4 regions of the Salinicoccus siamensis genome follow, and region 4 is predicted to be linked to each of the others. Evidence: riboswitches for the same ligand, from Rfam matches in the RefSeq annotation. Region 4 holds a riboswitch; each other region holds the start of a gene.
What was found. Region 4 has a riboswitch for S-adenosylmethionine ahead of ACZ5LF_RS07065 (methionine ABC transporter ATP-binding protein). Riboswitches for the same ligand answer to the same signal wherever they lie in the genome.
Positions count from the first base shown of each region.

Region 1: it holds a riboswitch for S-adenosylmethionine, as region 4 does, so the genes downstream of both, ACZ5LF_RS09565 (methionine ABC transporter ATP-binding protein) here and ACZ5LF_RS07065 (methionine ABC transporter ATP-binding protein) in region 4, are expected to answer to the same signal.
Region 2: it holds a riboswitch for S-adenosylmethionine, as region 4 does, so the genes downstream of both, ACZ5LF_RS01460 (Na+/H+ antiporter NhaC family protein) here and ACZ5LF_RS07065 (methionine ABC transporter ATP-binding protein) in region 4, are expected to answer to the same signal.
Region 3: it holds a riboswitch for S-adenosylmethionine, as region 4 does, so the genes downstream of both, metK (methionine adenosyltransferase) here and ACZ5LF_RS07065 (methionine ABC transporter ATP-binding protein) in region 4, are expected to answer to the same signal.

Region 1 is NZ_AP043765.1:1,868,746-1,873,527, forward strand. It holds gene ACZ5LF_RS09550 (DUF4870 domain-containing protein) at 1-252, opposite strand, end outside; gene ACZ5LF_RS09555 (MetQ/NlpA family ABC transporter substrate-binding protein) at 427-1,305, opposite strand; gene ACZ5LF_RS09560 (methionine ABC transporter permease) at 1,344-2,036, opposite strand; gene ACZ5LF_RS09565 (methionine ABC transporter ATP-binding protein) at 2,033-3,055, opposite strand; SAM riboswitch class I at 3,130-3,229, opposite strand; gene ACZ5LF_RS09570 (thioredoxin family protein) at 3,270-3,587, opposite strand; gene ACZ5LF_RS09575 (toprim domain-containing protein) at 3,538-3,945, opposite strand; gene gcvH (glycine cleavage system protein GcvH) at 4,012-4,392, opposite strand; gene ACZ5LF_RS09585 (Spx/MgsR family RNA polymerase-binding regulatory protein) at 4,456-4,782, opposite strand, start outside.
Region 2 is NZ_AP043765.1:288,545-293,326, reverse strand. It holds gene ACZ5LF_RS01480 (FecCD family ABC transporter permease) at 1-215, opposite strand, end outside; gene ACZ5LF_RS01475 (ABC transporter ATP-binding protein) at 205-1,020, opposite strand; gene ACZ5LF_RS01470 (ABC transporter substrate-binding protein) at 1,037-2,002, opposite strand; gene ACZ5LF_RS01465 (NAD(P)/FAD-dependent oxidoreductase) at 2,114-3,133, shown strand; SAM riboswitch class I at 3,224-3,321, shown strand; gene ACZ5LF_RS01460 (Na+/H+ antiporter NhaC family protein) at 3,401-4,693, shown strand; gene ACZ5LF_RS01455 (M20 metallopeptidase family protein) at 4,749-4,782, opposite strand, start outside.
Region 3 is NZ_AP043765.1:858,357-863,138, forward strand. It holds gene pckA (phosphoenolpyruvate carboxykinase (ATP)) at 1-1,262, opposite strand, end outside; SAM riboswitch class I at 1,411-1,514, shown strand; gene metK (methionine adenosyltransferase) at 1,606-2,799, shown strand; gene ACZ5LF_RS04540 (nuclease-related domain-containing protein) at 2,989-3,897, shown strand; gene ACZ5LF_RS04545 (NAD-dependent succinate-semialdehyde dehydrogenase) at 3,980-4,782, shown strand, end outside.
Region 4 is NZ_AP043765.1:1,356,759-1,361,540, reverse strand. It holds gene radC (RadC family protein) at 1-477, shown strand, start outside; gene ACZ5LF_RS07070 (hypothetical protein) at 496-858, shown strand; SAM riboswitch class I at 1,170-1,272, shown strand; gene ACZ5LF_RS07065 (methionine ABC transporter ATP-binding protein) at 1,336-2,349, shown strand; gene ACZ5LF_RS07060 (methionine ABC transporter permease) at 2,342-3,001, shown strand; gene ACZ5LF_RS07055 (MetQ/NlpA family ABC transporter substrate-binding protein) at 3,003-3,806, shown strand; gene ACZ5LF_RS07050 (aminotransferase class I/II-fold pyridoxal phosphate-dependent enzyme) at 3,803-4,782, shown strand, end outside.

The DNA of each region.
Region 1 (4,782 bases), 510 kb from region 4:
GAATGCGATGGTCAAAATAGGGCCTAGGATCAGACCAATCAGGATGAATGATGTCAACCAGGCTACAAACATATAGATCGTGTATGAAAGACCGAAGTTGGCAACTACCCTCAATGCCTCTCCCGTCGCTTCATCCTCATCCTTCTTCAGGACCCATAGGATGATCGGGCCGATTACTGCTGTAAAAGCCGCGACTAGAAATGAAACCATGACGATGGATTTGTCGAATACTCCCTTTTCTTCACCGTTCATTTTTACCCCTCCCTGTAGAGCGTATTTTATTCAGTATACTTTTACCCTTATTCTTAATATATGTAACATCATATGCTTTATACATGTTTCTGCTTCATAAAAAGCTTTCCATTGAAAATGAGCAGGGTATTTTCTCAATTAAAAAAACGACAGTCTATGCTGCCGCGTCTGTGTTTATTCTGCCGGAATCACTGCTCCTTCATAGTTGTCTTCAATATATTGTTTGATTTCTTCTCCTTGCAGCACTTTAATCAATTTCTTTATATCATCGCGTTCTGCATCCCCTGAACGTACTGCCACCAGGTTTGCATATGGAGAGTCACCCTCTTCAATGGCGATTGAATCATCCACTGGATTCAAGCCTCCGTCAAGCGCAAAATTCGAATTGATGATTACTGCGGGTGCTTCATTATTATTGTACATTTCAACCAACAGTTCTGGTGCTGTCTGGTTGTTGAATTCGAAATTCTTTTCATTTTTGGTGATGTCATCAAATGTTGCATCTTCGATATCGATGCCTTCTTCGATTTCGATCAATCCTGCATCTACAAAGAATGACAGGAAACGTCCCTCTTCAGCCGGGTTGTTGGAAACAAGGATGGTTGCGCCATCTGGTAAGTCTTCTAGGGCATCATAGTCTTTCGAATAGACGGCCATAGGTTCTATATGGACATTCCCTGCACTTTCTAGATCATAATCGTGGGATTCTTTTTCCGTTTTAAGGTACGGTGTGTGCTGAAAGTAGTTTGCATCGACTTCCTCATCCGCTAAAAGACGGTTTGGGGTAGTGTAGTCATTGACGATTGAAATATCAAGTTCGATTCCTTCTGATTCAAGCAGGCTGGCTGCCTTTTCAAGAATTTCGGCATGTGGGGCGGGAGAAGCGGCTATCGAGAGTTTTCCGCCAGCCTCTTCAGTTTCTTCGTTTTCACTTGTTTCAGCATTCTCTGCACTTTCCTCGCTGTCATCTGAAACGGCATCTTTGGAACCACCGCATGCTGTCAGGAGAACTGCAAATGCCAACAGGGTAAAAAACAATAGATATTTTTTCATGATCAATTCCTACTTTCCAATTGTATTTATAATGAGGGCTATCTTTTATCCACAGTTTTGGCGGTGAAGTCTCCAATGAACTGGATGATAAAAACGATCGCCAATATTATTATCGTTGCGACCAGAGTGACATCGCTCTGGCTTCTGGTGAAACCGACCATGTAGGCAAGGTTGCCCAGCCCGCCGGCTCCGATGACTCCTGCAATCGCAGTGGACCCGACCAGCATGATCGCCGTGACTGTGATTCCTGATATCAATGCCGGCAGAGACTCCGGCAGGAGCACTTTCCTGATGATTGTCCAAGTGCCTGCCCCCATGGACTCCGCTGCTTCGATGACACCTTTGTCAATCTCTTTCAGTGCTATTTCCACAAGTCTTGCATAGAAGGGGGACGCCCCAATGATCAATGCCGGCAAGGCACCTTGGGAGCCCATGATGGTGCCCATCAACACTTTAGTGAATGGTATCAGCAATATGATTAATATGATGAACGGTATGGCCCTGAACAAATTGACGAGGAAAGCCGTTACGCCATAGATCGGCGCACTTGCTGCATGCTCTTTCTTGGATGACAAGAAGAGTATGATGCCTAGCATCAGGCCGAAGATGAAGGTGAACGCGGTTGAAACTACCGTCATATAGAGGGTTTCCTGTGTAGCTGTCCACACATTCCCCCACCTGACATTCTCAAAAGAGAGCATTTCCTGGAATGCTGCCACAAAATTCATCATTGCTGCTCCACCTCCACTGTTACATCGTGCTCGGCAAGCTCCTCACCAAGAAGTCCCAACTTCTCTTCGTCCGCTTCTATGGCAACGTAGAGGTGCCCGTAGGACTCGTTGTTGGTCCGCTTGATGTTGCCAGACAATATGTTCAAGTCCAAGTTGTATTTTTTGATGACTTGGGAAACGATCGGCGCCCTGGACTGGGACCCGACAAATCCAAGCTTCAGAACCTTTGAAGCTGGGAACATTTCTTTCACCTCTTCAAAAGACAGTGCTGATTCTTCATCATTGATATCGTCTTTGACAAATCGTTTCGTCACGCTATGTTCAGGATTCTGGAACAATTTTATGATCGGTCCTGTTTCGACTACCTTGCCGTTCTCCATGACAGCGCCTCTATCACAGATTTTACGGATCACATGCATTTCATGGGTAATCAGAACAATAGTCAAGTCCATTTCATCCCGAATCCTGATCAGCAGATCCAACACCTCATCGGTCGTTTCCGGATCGAGCGCGCTTGTCGCCTCATCGCACAGCAACACTTCGGGCCGATTGGATAATGCGCGGGCGATCCCCACCCGTTGCTTCTGGCCTCCAGACAATTGGCTCGGATGATTGTCTTCTCGTCCCGTCAATCCGACCAGAGCAATCAGTTCAGCGACTCTCTTCTCACGCTCCTTTTTAGGCACACCGGCAATTTCAAGCGGAAAACTGATGTTTTCAGCGACCGTCCTAGACCAGAGAAGATTGAAATGCTGAAAAATCATAGAAACTTTCTGGCGTTTTTTCCGAAGTGCAGGGCGTGTCATCGAAGTAAGGGTATCTCCGCTGATCACCACGTCACCTGAAGTTGGCCGTTCCAGACCGTTGAGCAGCCGGATCAGTGTGGACTTCCCAGCCCCGGAGTAGCCTATCACCCCAAATATCTCGCCCTGACGGACATGCAGATCTACCTCATCCACTGCTTTTATATCTGCGGCTTTAGTCTTAAATGTCTTGGTCGCTTTTTTTATATCTATCATCATGCTCCACTCCTGCCTATAAAAATAAGAAAGCCTACTCAAAAAATGAGTAGGCTTCTGGTATCATCCGCAGCCTCTCATCTTCGATCCTAGGATCTAGTGAATTAGCACCTTGTCATAATGACGGTTGCCGTGGCTTCATAGGGCACTTCCCTCCACCACTCTTGATAAGAGTCTTGTTATTCGATTGTTAACCATGATAGCACCAGTCGGTCTAGGCGTCAACAAAAAATTCTTCTAATTTTTCAGTTAAATGGGGGACGGATTGAAATGCATAGATTTCTTCCTTCAACTTCCCATTTTTAAAAAGGAGGAGTGCGGGTGCAGAACGGATCTGATATTTTTCAATCAATTCCTTTTCATAATTCAGGTCCACTGCTGTATAGGAAAAACTTTTCATCTCCGCTACTACATCCAGCATCTTCTCAGCAATCCTGCAATTGGCGCAGATTGGCGCATAGCAGTACAGGATAAAGGTGTCTTCAGCTTGAATATGGCTGATTATATCGATTTTTTCGGAGGATTTCTTCATTTTCGAACTTACCTTTCATGAGCAGTCTTTCATCGACGTAAAATCCATGATGGGCGAGCAGCATCGCAAGATAATCGAGGGGACACCGGCTCACTTCACCATAGTTAGAATCTATATAAACGTGCGTGCCCTCACTAATGTGCCTTTTGAACCACTGTCTGATCTTTCTGCCTTCCCTGTCTGAATCGGTCAGGATATAGACCTCAGAACCATTTGATTCTTCCAGGATTTCATCCAATTTGGAGATTCCCATGGTACCATGCGTACATATTATATGTACAGGCTCCACCAGTACTTCTTCGATGCGGTGCTTATCTGTTTTTCCCTCTACAATGAGTATCTTATCAGAAACATGCATAGCCATCACCTCTGGTCCATGATAGATTTTAAAAAAACTCTGGACAATGTCCAGAGTTCAAGTATTCTATGCGTCCACCATTTCATCATAAGCATCCGCATCCATCAGCTTATCGACCTGTGAATCGTCGGAAAGTTCGACAACAAGCATCCAGGCCTCTTCATAAGGAGATTCATTGACGAGTTCAGGGCTATCTTCCAGCTCTTCATTTATTTTTACTACTGTACCACTTACCGGCGCATATAATTCAGATACGGTCTTAACTGATTCTACGCTACCGAATGATTCCCCAACTGTAATATCGTCACCTTCAGCAGGGAGCTCGACGAATACGATGTCCCCGAGTTCTGATTGTGCAAACTCAGTGATGCCGAGTGTTACCTTGCCATCTTCCACCTTGACCCATTCGTGATCTTCTGAATACTTGAATTCTTTTGGTGATGCCACAATAAAAACCTCCTTTTTCTTATACACATATATATTCTCACATACTTTGCCATTTAAGCAAGGTTAATCATTCGTATCAAAGGTTCTCCTATACTCTGCCTCTTTAAAACCGAGCAGTACGGTTTCTTCGCGATAGAGCAACGGTCGTTTTATAAGCAGCCCGTCAGCTTCCAGCAAGCCAAGCTTCTCATTGTCGGATAAAGTATCAAGACGTGTCTTAAGTTCCAGTTCCTTGAACTTTTTTCCACGTGAATTAAAGAATTCATCCAAACTTCTTCCGGATTTCTTGGCCATCTCTGATATTTCTTCTCCGGATGGAGGGGTTTTCACGATATCGATGTCCTCAAAAGGAATGTCATTCTCTTTCAGGAAGTTTTTGGCCTTACGGCA
Region 2 (4,782 bases), 1.1 Mb from region 4:
ATGCTTATCATAAAACCAGCAACCAGAGCCGCCAGTACTCTCGGCATGCGTATTTCATAGAGGATCTGATGGACCTGGTCGGTCATATCCAGATTGAAGATGACCTGCGCCACGGTCCCCAGGCTGTATGCATTGGTGCCATACATCATCGAGAGGAAGAAGGACAAAATAATACCCATCATAAAGATGGGTAGTGGGTACCATCTACGATCCATCCTGGACACCTTTTACCGTTTCGCAGAACAGTTCATAATCTGTCATGATCGGTTTTCCAGTTGCGGGATCGATGGCGATTGTACCATTTATATTGAAGACTTCGTTTAGGATATCATTCGTCAAGACATCACTTGGATGTCCACTTGTGATGATTTTCCCTTCATTCATTATTACTAGATGATCGGAGTACTTGATGGCATGATTGATGTCATGGAGCACCATGACGACCGTCTGCTTCGTCTCCTCATTCAACCTTTTGACGATGTTCAAGGTTTCCAGCTGGTGGTGGATGTCAAGATATGTCGTCGGCTCGTCAAGCAGCAGTACATCCGCTCCTTGGGCAAGCAACAGGCTGATCCATACACGCTGCGCTTGTCCTCCTGAAAGCTCGCTCATCATACGGCCTTCAAATTCAATGGCGCCTGTTTCCTTCAATGCCCAATCGATTATCTTATAGTCATCCGGCTTCAAACCCTGGAACCGCTTAAGATGTGGATAACGGCTGAAGCTGACAAGATCGCGTACTTTGACATCGTACTGCAATCTGTTCTTCTGGGATAGGATGCTGACCTTTTTGGCGATGTCCTTGGATTTCATCTGACGGATATCCATATCATTGATGTAGACCCCGCCTTCTTTTGCAGAAATGATTCTCGAAATCGTCTTCAGCATGGTCGATTTGCCACATCCGTTCGGCCCTATTATGGTCGTAATCTTCCCTTCCATCAGTTCCATATCAATATCGTCCAGGATCGTCCGGTTATTAAGCTCGATTGTTATATCCTTCAGTTCTACATGCGTCATGTGAGACACCTGCCCATCATTTTTTCGTCAATTCTTCAACGATGACATCCAACTCGTGTTCGAGTGAATAGGGGTCGTTGTAATAGAATGTCGGAGAATCGAATTCGATTACCTGATCATTTTGAACAGCGTCGAGATTTTTCCACACTTCTGTTTCGCGGTATGCATTATCTGCACCGGAATCTCCCGTTCCGACAAATATATAATCCCCTGCATATTTCTCCACTTCTTCAGCCGATATCTTTTTCCACCCTGTCTCCACTACTTCTTCCTGAGTTGCTTCAGGGACTTCCATATCGAGCTCCTGATAGATGATTTCTGTACCGCGGCCCCAATTTGTACCGTAGACATAAATGTCTTTGGCAAACTGTTCCATGACTGTGGCGGTGGCGCCTTCAGGCACGGCTTCTTCAACTTTTTGTCGGGCTTCTTCCGTCTTGGAATCCCATTCTTCCAGCCATTTCTCCGCCTTGTCTTGATTACCTGTAATGTCTGCCAGTTCTTTATGGATATCCAGGTAGTTCCACTTCGCATAGTCGATTGGAATCGTTGGTGCCACAGATTTCAGTTTGTCGAGGTTCTGGTCTGAGTTGAAGGCGATAATCAAATCAGGATTCAAGCTCATGACCTGCTCGACGTTTCCTTCCTCAATCAATTCTATGTCTTCAGTATAAGGTTTCAACACTTCACTTTCTGTAACGCGCTCATGCACGCCCACTACGTTCGCGTCCATCTGCATCAGATTGCCGAAATAGCTCGTCGCCAAAATGACGATGCGTTGGGGGTCTTCAGGTATTTCGACCTCTTCGCCCGCATCGGTCGTATAGGAAACCATTTCTTTATCCTCTATGCCGGATTCTGAAGTTTCTTCTTTCGCGTCAGATGTTTCTCCATTAGAGTCTGATTCCGAGGAGGTGCCGCCTCCGCATGCTGCCATCAACATTACAATGAAAACCATAAGTAATCCAAGCCTTTTCTTCATATATGTACCCGCCTATATCAAATTTTTAAGTGCTGTATATTGATAATCATTCTCAATGACTTTATAATAAATGACCAAGAAGCAAATTTCAATGACTAAGGGTGAAATATTATGAAAATTTCCGACACACTCATAATCGGAGGCGGGCCAGCTGGATTATATGCCAGTTTCTATGCAGGATTGCGTGGCATGAGCGTACAGCTCATCGATCATCACCCCGAACTCGGAGGAAAACTCAACATCTATCCCGAAAAGATGGTCTGGGATATCGGAGGCGTCGCGCCTGCGCCTGCCGACCAGATCCGCCAGCAGATGATTGATCAGGCAAAGACTTTCGATCCGGAAATCCATGTGTCTACGACATGTGAAGCAATCCATCAACACCAGGATTATTTCGAGGTGGCTACAGACAAAGGACCGCTATTCAGCCGCACGCTCATCGTCGCTTCCGGCCGGGGCATCTTCTCGCCCGTCAAACTTACAGTCGAAGGTGCGGAGTCTGGTGGATTCAGCAACCTCCATTATACAGTCAAGCGCCTTGATCGTTTCAAGGGACGTGACATCCTCATCTCTGGCGCCGGCAACACTGCCATTGACTGGGCAGAAGCGCTGTGCAATATCGCGTCATCCGTCACCTTGGTCTACCGGAGCGAAGAGATGAAGGGGCACGAGGCGATGATCGCCTCCCTCCACCAAAAAGAAAATCTCCATATGTGTCCGCAGTGCCAGATCGACGCCCTCATCCCTGATGAGATAACAGAGGAAATTGCCGCTGTCCGCCTGTCCAACGGCCACATGATTGATGTCGACGATGTCCTGGTCAGCCATGGATATGAATCAAACTGCACATTCCTCGACGCGCTAAGGGGAAAAATTCCATTAAACGAGCACCAGATGATATTGACTGATGATATCGTCGATACACCTGTGCCGGGATTATTTGCATGTGGCGACCAGATCACCTACGACGATAAAGTACACCTCATTGCAGGGTGTTTTACAGAGGCGGCACAAGCCGCGAACCACGCCAAGAAATTCCTTCAATCCGATGCGCCGGCAGAAGGCATGGTCTCTTCCCATAACGATATATTCAAGGAAAAGAACAGACAGCTCATCAAAAACAGACGATGAAGGCCCGGGGCCCATCATATGGTTCCAGCCGCACACTATTGACACTCCAACTAAAAAAAGGTAGAGTGGATTAAAATTAAATCGAGAAATTTCTTATCCAGAGAGGTGGAGGGACTGGCCCTATGAAGCCTCGGCAACACCCAAGGGACTGTGCCAATTCCAGAAGCATCATGCTTGAAAGATAAGAAGAGATATCATTGCCCTCTTCTTCCATATGTAGAGGGCTTTTTATTTTCTCAGACCACCAACCATCTGGAGTGATAGATTATGACAAAAAACACCCGCGGTAATCCCCTCGCACTATTGCCCCTGCTCGTTTTCGTACTGCTTTTCCTTGGAACGGGCATCGTGGCGCAGGACTTCTATGCCATGCCGATTACCGTCGCGGTGATCATCGCCATCATCGCCGCCATGCTGCTCAAGCCAAAAGAACGCCTGAACGATAAAATCGCTGTGCTCACCCGGGGTGCCGGACAGGAAAACATCATGCTGATGGTCATCATCTTCCTGCTTGCCGGCGCTTTTTCACAAGTTGCAGAGAATATGGGGGCCGTCGACTCGACCGTCAACTTCGGGCTGGCCTTTCTGCCAAGCAGCCTTCTGCTCGTCGGCCTGTTTGTGATTTCATGCTTCATCTCCATCTCGATGGGCACATCGACCGGTACGGTCGCCGCGCTGGTCCCCATCGCCGTCGGCATTGCAGGCCAAACCGACCTTGCTTTGGCGTTGACTGTGGCGACGGTCATAGGTGGCGCAATGTTTGGGGATAATTTGTCCATCATCTCTGACACGACCATCGTCTCCACCCAATCCCAGGAGGTGAAGATGGTGGACAAGTTCAAGACGAACTTTCTGATCGTCCTGCCCGGTGCCATAATTACGATGATCATACTATGGTTCATTTCGTCCGGCCAATCTGCAACTGCCGGAAGCGATGGGGGTTACAGCCTACTTAAGGTGTTACCGTATCTGCTTGTCCTCATCATCGCACTGAGCGGCGTCAATGTACTGCTCGTGCTTTTGAGCGGCATCGTGTTTGCAGGAATTGTCGGTCTTGCCGACGGTTCCTATACAGTGACTTCGCTGATCGCCGCTGCCGGCGAGGGCATCGGCAACATGCAGGAGATTGCCGTCATTACGATACTGATCGGCGGCCTCATCGCACTGATCCAGCATTACGGCGGAATCGACTACCTGCTCCACTTCATTACGGACAGGATCCATACTAGGCGCGGGGCTGAGTTCGGCATTGCCACCCTGGTCAGCGTGACCGATTTGAGTACCGCCAACAATACAATTTCCATCATCATCACAGGCCCCCTCGCCCGTGACATTGCTGATGAGTACGGGGTCGACCGTAAGAAATCCGCCAGCATCCTCGATATTTTCGCCTCGGCATTCCAGGGCATCATCCCCTATGGTGCACAGATGCTTGCAGCGGCCGGGCTGGCCAGCATTTCACCCATTGCCCTTATACCGTTCGCCATCTATCCAGCAATGCTGCTTATCTCTGGACTTATCGCCATCGCCATCGGATTCCCAAAGAAGTTGAATTCCTGACGAAAATAAAGCGGCCCCTCCATGCGTCATCGACGTGCGGAGGGGCTGCTTTATTTTAGTGTTTTCCCATATTCAAGGCGACAAGGACC
Region 3 (4,782 bases), 500 kb from region 4:
AGATAGACATCGACGTTATGCTTATCGATGAGATCACCCAACATATTCGCGTAAGTTGTCGCATGAAGCGGCAGGAATGGAGAACCAAAGCATGTAGAGAAGACAGGTTGCGGAGAAGTGACACCGCGCTCTGTGCCTGCAAGCTTGGAAGTGAAGCCGCTCAGGAAATGATACATGGCTTGTGATTTAGTCAGCTTCGAGATGGGAGGCAACACACCGAATGCATCAGCGGTCAGGAAAATGATCGTATTCGGGTGACCAGCCACTGAAGGGATGCGTGCATTGTCGATGTAATCGAGAGGATAGGCTGCACGAGTATTTTCAGTCAACGCGTTATCGTCATAGTCCGGAGTGCCGTCTTTATCAACCACCACGTTTTCCAGAACCGTCCCGAAGCGGATTGCCTGGTAGATTTCCGGTTCCTTTTCAGCGGACAGGTTGATCGTTTTGGCATAGCAGCCACCTTCGATATTGAACACGCCATTTTCATTCCATCCGTGCTCATCGTCACCAATCAGTTCGCGCTGTGCATCTGCAGACAAGGTCGTCTTTCCAGTGCCCGAAAGGCCGAAGAACAGTGCGACATCCTTATTCTCACCGACGTTGGCAGAGCAGTGCATGCTCATGATCCCTTGTTCCGGGAGCAGATAGTTCATGACGGAGAAGATGGATTTCTTCATTTCACCAGCGTATTCCGTCCCCCCGATGAGTACGATGCCTTTTTCAAGGGAAACGATGATGAACGTTTCCGATTTAGTACCATCGACTTCAGGGTCGGCCTTGAATGTCGGGGCGGATACGATGGTGAATTCAGGGTTGATGTTAAGAGCTTCTTCCTTCGTTTCCGGTCTGATGAACATGGTGCGGGCAAACATATTGTGCCAGCTGTATTCATTTATTACTCTAAGGTCAAGGCTGGTTGCCTCATCAGCGCCTGCGTGCCCGTTGAAGATAAAGAGTTCTTCCTTGTTATCGAGATAGTCGACGACTTTCGCAAAAAGGTTGTTGAATACCTCTTCGGAAATTGGCTGGTTGACTTCTCCCCAATCAACCTTGTCCCTGGAAGTGTCATCTTCGACGATGAAGCGGTCCTTAGGACTTCTGCCGGTATATTTCCCGGTTTCGGCACGCAAAGCACCCGTATTGGTCAGTTTCCCCTCTCCTCTCTCCAAAGATTTTTCAACAAGTTGGGAAGTGGAGAGTTGGATATGTGCCGCATCCTTCGACACGAGATTCTGAATTAACTCGGAATGGTTTACCATTGTTTATGCCCCCGTTTTATAGATTATACATAGATGATGCTTTTCATGAATTAGTATAACACATTCATAATTGAGGTGACATAATAAATATCAAACAAGAATAGCTTGATTTGAAACCTCTCATCTAGTATATTATAGGGTAAGTTATCTCTTATCAAGAGCCGGTGGAGGGAACATACCCGATGAAGCCCAGCAACCTCTTTACTGAAGAAAGGTGCTAAAGGATGCAGAAGTGATTCTGATCGATAAGGGGAAGAGCGGAGCCTTTTCTCGTCTTATGGAGAAAAAGGCTCTATTTTTTTGCAGTGGGAGATAGCTAATATACTTAAAGGAGATAAAGTTAATGGCAGAGCGTAGACTTTTCACTTCGGAATCTGTTACTGAAGGTCATCCCGACAAGATTGCAGACCAGATTTCCGATGCGATACTTGATGAGATACTGAAAGGGGATAAAGATGCCAGGGTGGCCTGCGAGACGGTGGTCAATACCGGTATGGCACTGATTGTTGGAGAGATAAGTACAAACACTTATGTAGATATCCCTAAAATTGTCAGGAAGACGGTCAAAGATATCGGTTACATCCGTGCCAAATACGGTTACGACTACAAGACTATGTCGGTATTGACGGGGATTGATGAACAGTCTGAAGATATCGCGCAAGGTGTTGATGACGCTTTTGAAACGCGGGATTCGGCAACCATTTCAACAGGGGCAGGCGATCAGGGGCTGATGTTTGGTTTTGCATGCGATGAGACAGAAGAGCTCATGCCTCTGCCAATAGCGTTGGCACATCAGCTTGCCAGGCGGTTGACGGAGGTGCGGAAGGAAGAGATCATCGACTATCTGCGGCCGGATGGCAAGACTCAGGTGACTGTGGAGTACGACGAAGAGAATAATGTAAAGAGAATAGATACCATCGTCATCTCCTCACAACATCATGAAGAAGTGGAGACGGAAAAGATCCGCGAAGATCTCATCAACCACGTCATCCGAGAAGTTGTGCCTGAAGAACTGCTTGATGCGGACACGCGCTATATCATCAACCCGACGGGCCGTTTCGTCATCGGAGGCCCCCAAGGTGATGCAGGATTGACTGGACGCAAGATCATCGTCGACACATACGGAGGATATGCCCGCCATGGTGGAGGCGCATTCAGCGGTAAAGACCCGACTAAAGTCGACCGTTCTGCAGCCTATGCTGCTCGCTATATCGCAAAAAACATCGTGGCGGCGAAAGTTGCTGCAAAATGTGAAATTCAGCTGGCTTACGCGATAGGGGTCAGCGAGCCGGTCTCGATTTCAGTCGATACGTTTGGAACATCTGAATATAGTGAATCGGCTATCGTAGCGGTTATAAGGAAGCAATTCAACTTGTCGCCTGACGGCATCATAGATATGCTCGACCTAAAGCGCCCGATATATAAAGCGACGGCGAGCTATGGCCATTTCGGCCGTAACGACGCGGAATTCCCATGGGAGAAGATTGATAAAGCCACTGCCATAAAGACGGAACTTGAGAGCGTCACGATGAAATAAATGGATAGCTCCCTTAGAAACAGGGGGCTATCTTACATAAGTACGCTAATCCGGTATATTTATATGCAGATGCATTATTTTCCTTGAAAAGCTCGCTTTTCCCATGTAAAGATATATCATTTCCGGTATAATGAACGGAGTCTTAATTAAGACGGGAAAGTCAAACAGGAAAGGAATTGAGGAAAGTCCATGAATACAGATATTTTTACCAATCCGATATTCATCGTGGTGGCAATTCTGCTTCTTATCGTTGCAATTGCGTTCCTGGTCTATTATTTCAGGAATAGAGGCAAAGTGAAAACGCTCCAGGAGGAGTATGATAAAGAGAAGGACGCCCTAGTCGAAAAATATGAGGCTGATAATGCAGCCGAGCGCCAGGAACATGAAGAGAAATTGTCGTCAATCAATGAGAAATATCACGAAGAAACGACATTGCTCAACAATAAACTTTCAAGCCTGCGCCAGTTTACCGTAGACAAGGGAGAGTACTTGACCGATTTGTCACTCCTACAGCTGAAGGACCGCCTTGTGGCAGATGAAAAGATCAGGGAGACGGATATGTACATACTCTCCAATGTGTATCTGCCTTCACGCAATTACACGAACACCCGTAAAATCGATCATCTGGTACTTACGCGGACGGGCATCTATTTGATCGACTCCAAATATTGGAGTGGGCATATACTGCATGGTGTCAATGAAGAGAATTTTGAACAGTTGCCTTATGTAGAACATTTCTTTGACCTTCTGGATATTGACAAGGCAAAAGAACAGACGTTGATATTCGAAAAGGGAAATGAGCAGAATGTGGCAGTCAACCATTATAATGAAACGATCGAAGAAACTAAAATCTCTGCTGAAAAACTCAAGAATATCTTCAAGCTCCAGTACGACGTTGTGCCGATCATCTACTTCAACCCTGAAGACAACGGCAACTATTCCATCGCGAACTACTCCAATGACCCTTCCATAAAAGTATTGGTGGGCGAGGAGGAACTTGAGAATTTCTTCATGAAATATGTCTTCCACGGCCGGTTCCAGTATACGGTTAAAGACCTGGATGAAATTGCAGAAGCGATATTCCAACTGAATCCATAAGCGAAACTTTTGTTTTGATGGACTGAAAGCCTTATAATTTTCTTATAAGGCTTTTATTCTATTTAATGGGAGGCAATCATTTATGTCTGAAGAAATCATTGTACTGAACCCTGCAACAGGTCAGGAAATCGACAGGGTGAAAAAAGAGAGTAAAGCAGATATTGACAAGAAAATTGAAAAAGCGCATGAAACATTCAAAAAGTTCAAGAAAAAGAATCCTCATGACCGCAGTGCACTACTTACAGAGTGGTCCAAGCTGATAGGTGAACACAAAGAGGAAATCGCTGAATTGATAACAAAAGAGAATGGTAAGCCGCTACAGGAATCACGCGGTGAGGTCGACTATGCACGCAGTTATGTCGATTATTATGCTGAAGAGGCAAAACGTGTATATGGCCGCACCATACCACCGCACGAAGATGATGTGCGCATGGTAGTGACCAAACAGCCGATTGGCGTCGTCGCTGCCATTACGCCATGGAACTTCCCGATTGCGATGATGGCCCGCAAAGCAGCACCTGCAGTTGCAGCTGGCTGTACTTTCCTGGTTAAACCTGCAAGTGCAACCCCATTATCTGCAATGAAATTCCTTGATCTGGCATTGGAAGCAGGATTCGATGAAGGTGTCGTCCAATACGTTACCGCCTCTGGTAAAGATGCCGGTGAGGCTTTCACAGAGTCTGATAAAGTAATGAAAATAACATTCACAGGCTCCACCGCTGTCGGAAAGTCATTGATGGAAGGTGCTGCCTCAACAGTCAAGAACATCACCATGGAATTGGGCGGACATGCCCCTCTGGTCGTCCACAAGGATGCGGACATTGATATGGCCGTCGAGCAGGCGATTGCCTCCAAATTCAGAAACTCCGGACAGACATGCGTATG
Region 4 (4,782 bases):
CTAATCAGCATTAAAGGTATTGGGGAAGCAAAAGCAATAACCATATTAGCAGTTATTGAACTAGCAATAAGAATGCATACACATTCATTAGAGGAAGATCTTTACATAAAAAGCCCAGATGATGTGAGTAAACTACTTATGGAAAAAATGAGATATTATCAACAAGAACATTTTGTAGTTTTATATTTATCTACCAAAAATATGGTTATCCACCAAGAAACGATGTTTAAAGGGTCTTTGAATACTTCGATAGTGCATCCTAGGGAGGTATATAAAGAAGCGATAAAGAGGAGCGCTGCCGCGATAATATGTGTACATAATCATCCTAGTGGTGATCCTTCGCCTTCGAGAGAAGATATCGAGGTTACAAAACGTTTGTATGAATGTGGAGAAATGATCGGCGTTGACTTTTTAGATCACATAATTATTGGATCTGGTAAATATATTAGCTTGAAAGAGATGAATGTAATTAAATAGCTAGAGGGGAACGATATAATGGGTTTGGATATGTATTTATATCTTGAAGATAATGAAACCAAAGAATTTATAGAATATAGTTATTATAGGAAATTTAACGCTCTTCAGGGTTATTTCGTAGATAATTTCTCTTTAGAGAACTGTGGGAAAGTAGAAATTGAGATAGAAACCGTTAGCAGGTTATATATATTATTAAATGAAATTAGATACAATCCTGAAAAAGCTGAGGTATTGCTCCCTGTTTATAAAGGACCATTTTTCGGGTCATACGAATATGACAAAATTTATCATAACCATATTAACCAAGCCGCATCAGATTTTTACCATGCCAAATTTATAAATTATAATCGATTCACCCTTTACTACACCTCAAATTGGTAATATTAACAAAGTGGTCGAATGATGCAGAAAGAGATTTTAGTCTTACATAATAAGGATGTTATTGAGATGGTACTGCGCAATACTTTTTAAATAATGGTAGGTCCATAATCCTTTGATAGATTCTATGTATTATCTAGAATCTAGATATCATATTCATAAGGAAAACAGGGTGATGTCATCACCCTGTTTTTAAATCCCTTTTGATTTGAAATTATCATTATCCATAGAAATCAAAAATAAAAGATTTATTATTATTAATATATTGACAATTCTAATAGTCTCGAGTAAAGTGATATTCATTCAATTAAATACATTTATCCAGAGAAGTGGAGGGATTGGGCCCTTTGAAGCTTCAGCAACAGGCTGTTATGGTACTGTGCTAAATCCTACAAGCGGATGCTTGGCAGATAGATATCTTTAAGCCATTTGCATTTAGCAGATGGCTTTTTGTTTTTAATATAAAAAGGATGTGGTGGCGTGGCTATTGAAATTACCGATGTCTCTAAAGAATATTTTGTTAAAGGAAAAAGGATAGAAGCTCTGAAAAAGACGACGCTCTCCATTCGTGAGGGCGAGATCTTCGGTCTGATTGGCTTCAGCGGGGCGGGGAAAAGTACTCTGTTGCGCCTGATCAATTTGTTGGAACAGCCGACTACCGGCAGCATCAATGTTAATGGTACCAATTTGGGCAAGTTGGCAGGAAGGGACTTGCGTGTAAAACGTCAGAAGATCGGCATGATCTTCCAACAGTTCAATCTGATTGAAACTAAAACGGTCTACCAGAACATAGAATTTGTGTTGAAGGCGAGCAATTACGACAAGAAGAAGGTGTCGTCGCGCATCGAAGAGTTACTGGCACTTGTGGGCTTGGCCGACAAGATGGATAGCTACCCCAAAAACTTGAGTGGCGGACAGAAGCAGCGTGTCGGCATTGCACGGGCATTAGCCAATGGTCCTGAAGTGCTTTTGTGTGATGAAGCGACAAGTGCACTCGATCCTGATACGACAAAAACAATTCTGAAACTGCTTAAAAAGATCAACAAGGAGCTGGGCATCACCATTGTGTTGATTACCCACGAGATGGAGGTCATTAAAGAGATTGCTGACCGTGTGGGCGTGATGACGGCAGGAGAGATTGTGGAGATGGATGATGTCTACGCGATCTTCAGCCATCCGGAACACGAAGTGACGAAAGGATTTGTTCAGGATATATATGATTTCACCATCCCACCGCACATTGAACTGAACAGTGAATCTGAAGTGATCACCATCAAATTCCTGAATGAATATGCGGAAGCGAACTATGTAAACCAACTCTACCGTCATTTTGACTGCGATATAAGCATATTGAATGGCCGCATCGAATATATCCAGGATATGCCTCTTGGATTTCTGATGCTCCACATCAAAGGCAGACAGGAAGAGATCACTAGATTGAAGCAGTTCATCGACGACTCAAAAGGAATAGAGAGGGCTGAAATATATGGATAGATTGATAGAAATTACACCGCTGCTATACCGGGCACTACTCGAAACGACTCTCATGGTATCGATATCCATATTCTTTGCGGTGCTGCTCGGACTCCCGCTCGGTGTATTGCTGTATGTGACCGCCAATCCGCTGCTCTATAGGATAAAACCACTGAATCAGTTTTTAGGGGCGCTGACGAACGTGATCCGGTCCTTCCCTTTCATTATATTGATTGTAGCGATCATGCCGATTGCGACTTGGCTGACAAACAGCTCCCACGGGCCGGTATTTGCCAGTGTGGCGCTTTCGTTAGCCGCTGTGCCGCTATTTGCGAGACTGGTGGAGACAAGCTTCAATGGCGTGGATAAAGGGGTGATTGAAGCGAGCATTGCTGGGGGCGCATCACTCTGGCTGATCATTACGGATGTGTTGATCCCGGAAGCGAAGCGGGGAATCACCCAGGCGATTACGCTGACGATCATCACCATCGTCGCCTTCAGCGCCACAGCAGGTGTCGTCGGTGGGGGCGGCATCGGAGATCTTGCGATACGATATGGCTACTATCGCTATGATACTGTGACGATGATTGCCACTGTCATCATTTTGATTATAATTGTCCAGCTCATCCAGATAATCGGGGACTATTTGAGCCAAAGAGAGGAGAGGAATTGATATGCGTGGGATACTGATATTCCTTCTGTCAACACTTGCTGTCATCATAGGCAGCAGCGCGCTGCTCTACGAAGGGGAGGGGGAAGTGATCACAATCGGCGCTTCCACCGGCCCCTACAGCGATATGGTGAACTTTGCATTGAAGCCAGCACTGGAAGAACAGGGCTACACGGTCGAAATCGTGGAGTACACCGATTATATCCAACCGAACAATGCTCTAAATAACGGGGATCTGGATGCGAATCTTTATCAGAATAAATCGTTCATGGCTGACTTCAATAAGGAGAATGGCACGGATTTCCATAACCTCATCCAAGTGCCGACTGCGCCTATGGGACTCTATTCCAGCGAATATGATTCATTGGATGAAATAGAAAATGGCAGCGAAGTGGCACTTCCCTTGGACCCCGTCAATTCTTCGAGGGGGTTCCAGACGCTTATGGACGCGGGGCTGATTGAAATTGCAGAGGATGCCAATTTACTTGCGATCGAAGAAAAGGATATATTAAAAAACAATAAGAATCTGGAATTCGTCTACCAGGATTCAGGGCAGCTACCGAGAAGTGTGGATCAGATCGGATTATCACTCGTGCCGGGAAACTTTGCATTGGCAAGCGGTATGGATTTGGCGGATGCGCTGCAACTTGAAGATATGAATGAGAATTTCAGGAATCAGATTGTCGTCAATGCTTCAGATAAAGACAGTAAAATGGCAAAAGATCTCATTGAAGCAGTCGAGTCGGAACATTTCAAACAGACGATAGATGAACAATTCAAAGGATTTGATAAACCGGAAGGAGAATGAAGATGAATAAACTACTCTCGAGCATCCCTGACAGCTATTTCAAGTCGGCTATGGCCGGAGAGGAAGCATTTGGCCCCCTGCCGCTGATCAACCTCGCAGTCGGCATTCCGGACGCCGAGACACCTGAACCCATCCTAAAGCGAGCAGCCGAGGCACTCTATCAGCCGGAAAATCAACGATATGGTCAATTCCGGGGGAAACAATCATTTAAGGCTGCAATCATCGATTTCTATAAGCGGGGATACGGGGTGGAACTGGAAGAGGAGAATATCGCGCTACTGTACGGCACCAAGAGTGCCCTGGTGCAGTTTCCGATGATGTTCATCGAGCCGGGGGAAGGCGTCTACCTGCCCAATCCAGGTTATCCGGATTATGCAGCAGGCGTCGAGTTGGCGAAAGGGGTGATCTATGACCTGCCGCTTCTCGCAGAAAACGGATATCTGCCCGACTACGATGCGTTGGATGACGAGGAGCAGGCCAATGCACGGCTGATGTACTTGAATTATCCGTCTAATCCGCTTGGCGCGGTTGCGGACCGCGCCTTTTTCGATCGCACGATAGAGCGGTTTAAAGGAACAGGAACCCGCATAGTTCATGATTTTGCCTACGCCCCTTTTTCATTTGAGGAGAAGCATCCAAGTATTCTTCAGAGTGAAGGCAGCCTTGACTGTGCGATTGAGATATATTCCTTGTCGAAAGGGTTCAACATGTCGGGGTTCCGCTCAGGTTTTGCTGTAGGAAACAAGGAAATGATCAATGCAATCAACACTTATCAGGATCATACCCAAACAGGCATGTGGGGCGTGGTGCAGGAGGCGTCTACCGCAGCCCTCCGACATGCTGGGGATATTCTGCCCGTCCAGAAGGATACGTTCTCCAAAAGGAGCCGCCTGGTTACAGAAGCATTGCTGGAGATGGGTATTCCGATCAACCCGATTAAAGGGGGGATATTCGGCTGGATCCGCGTGCCGGAGGG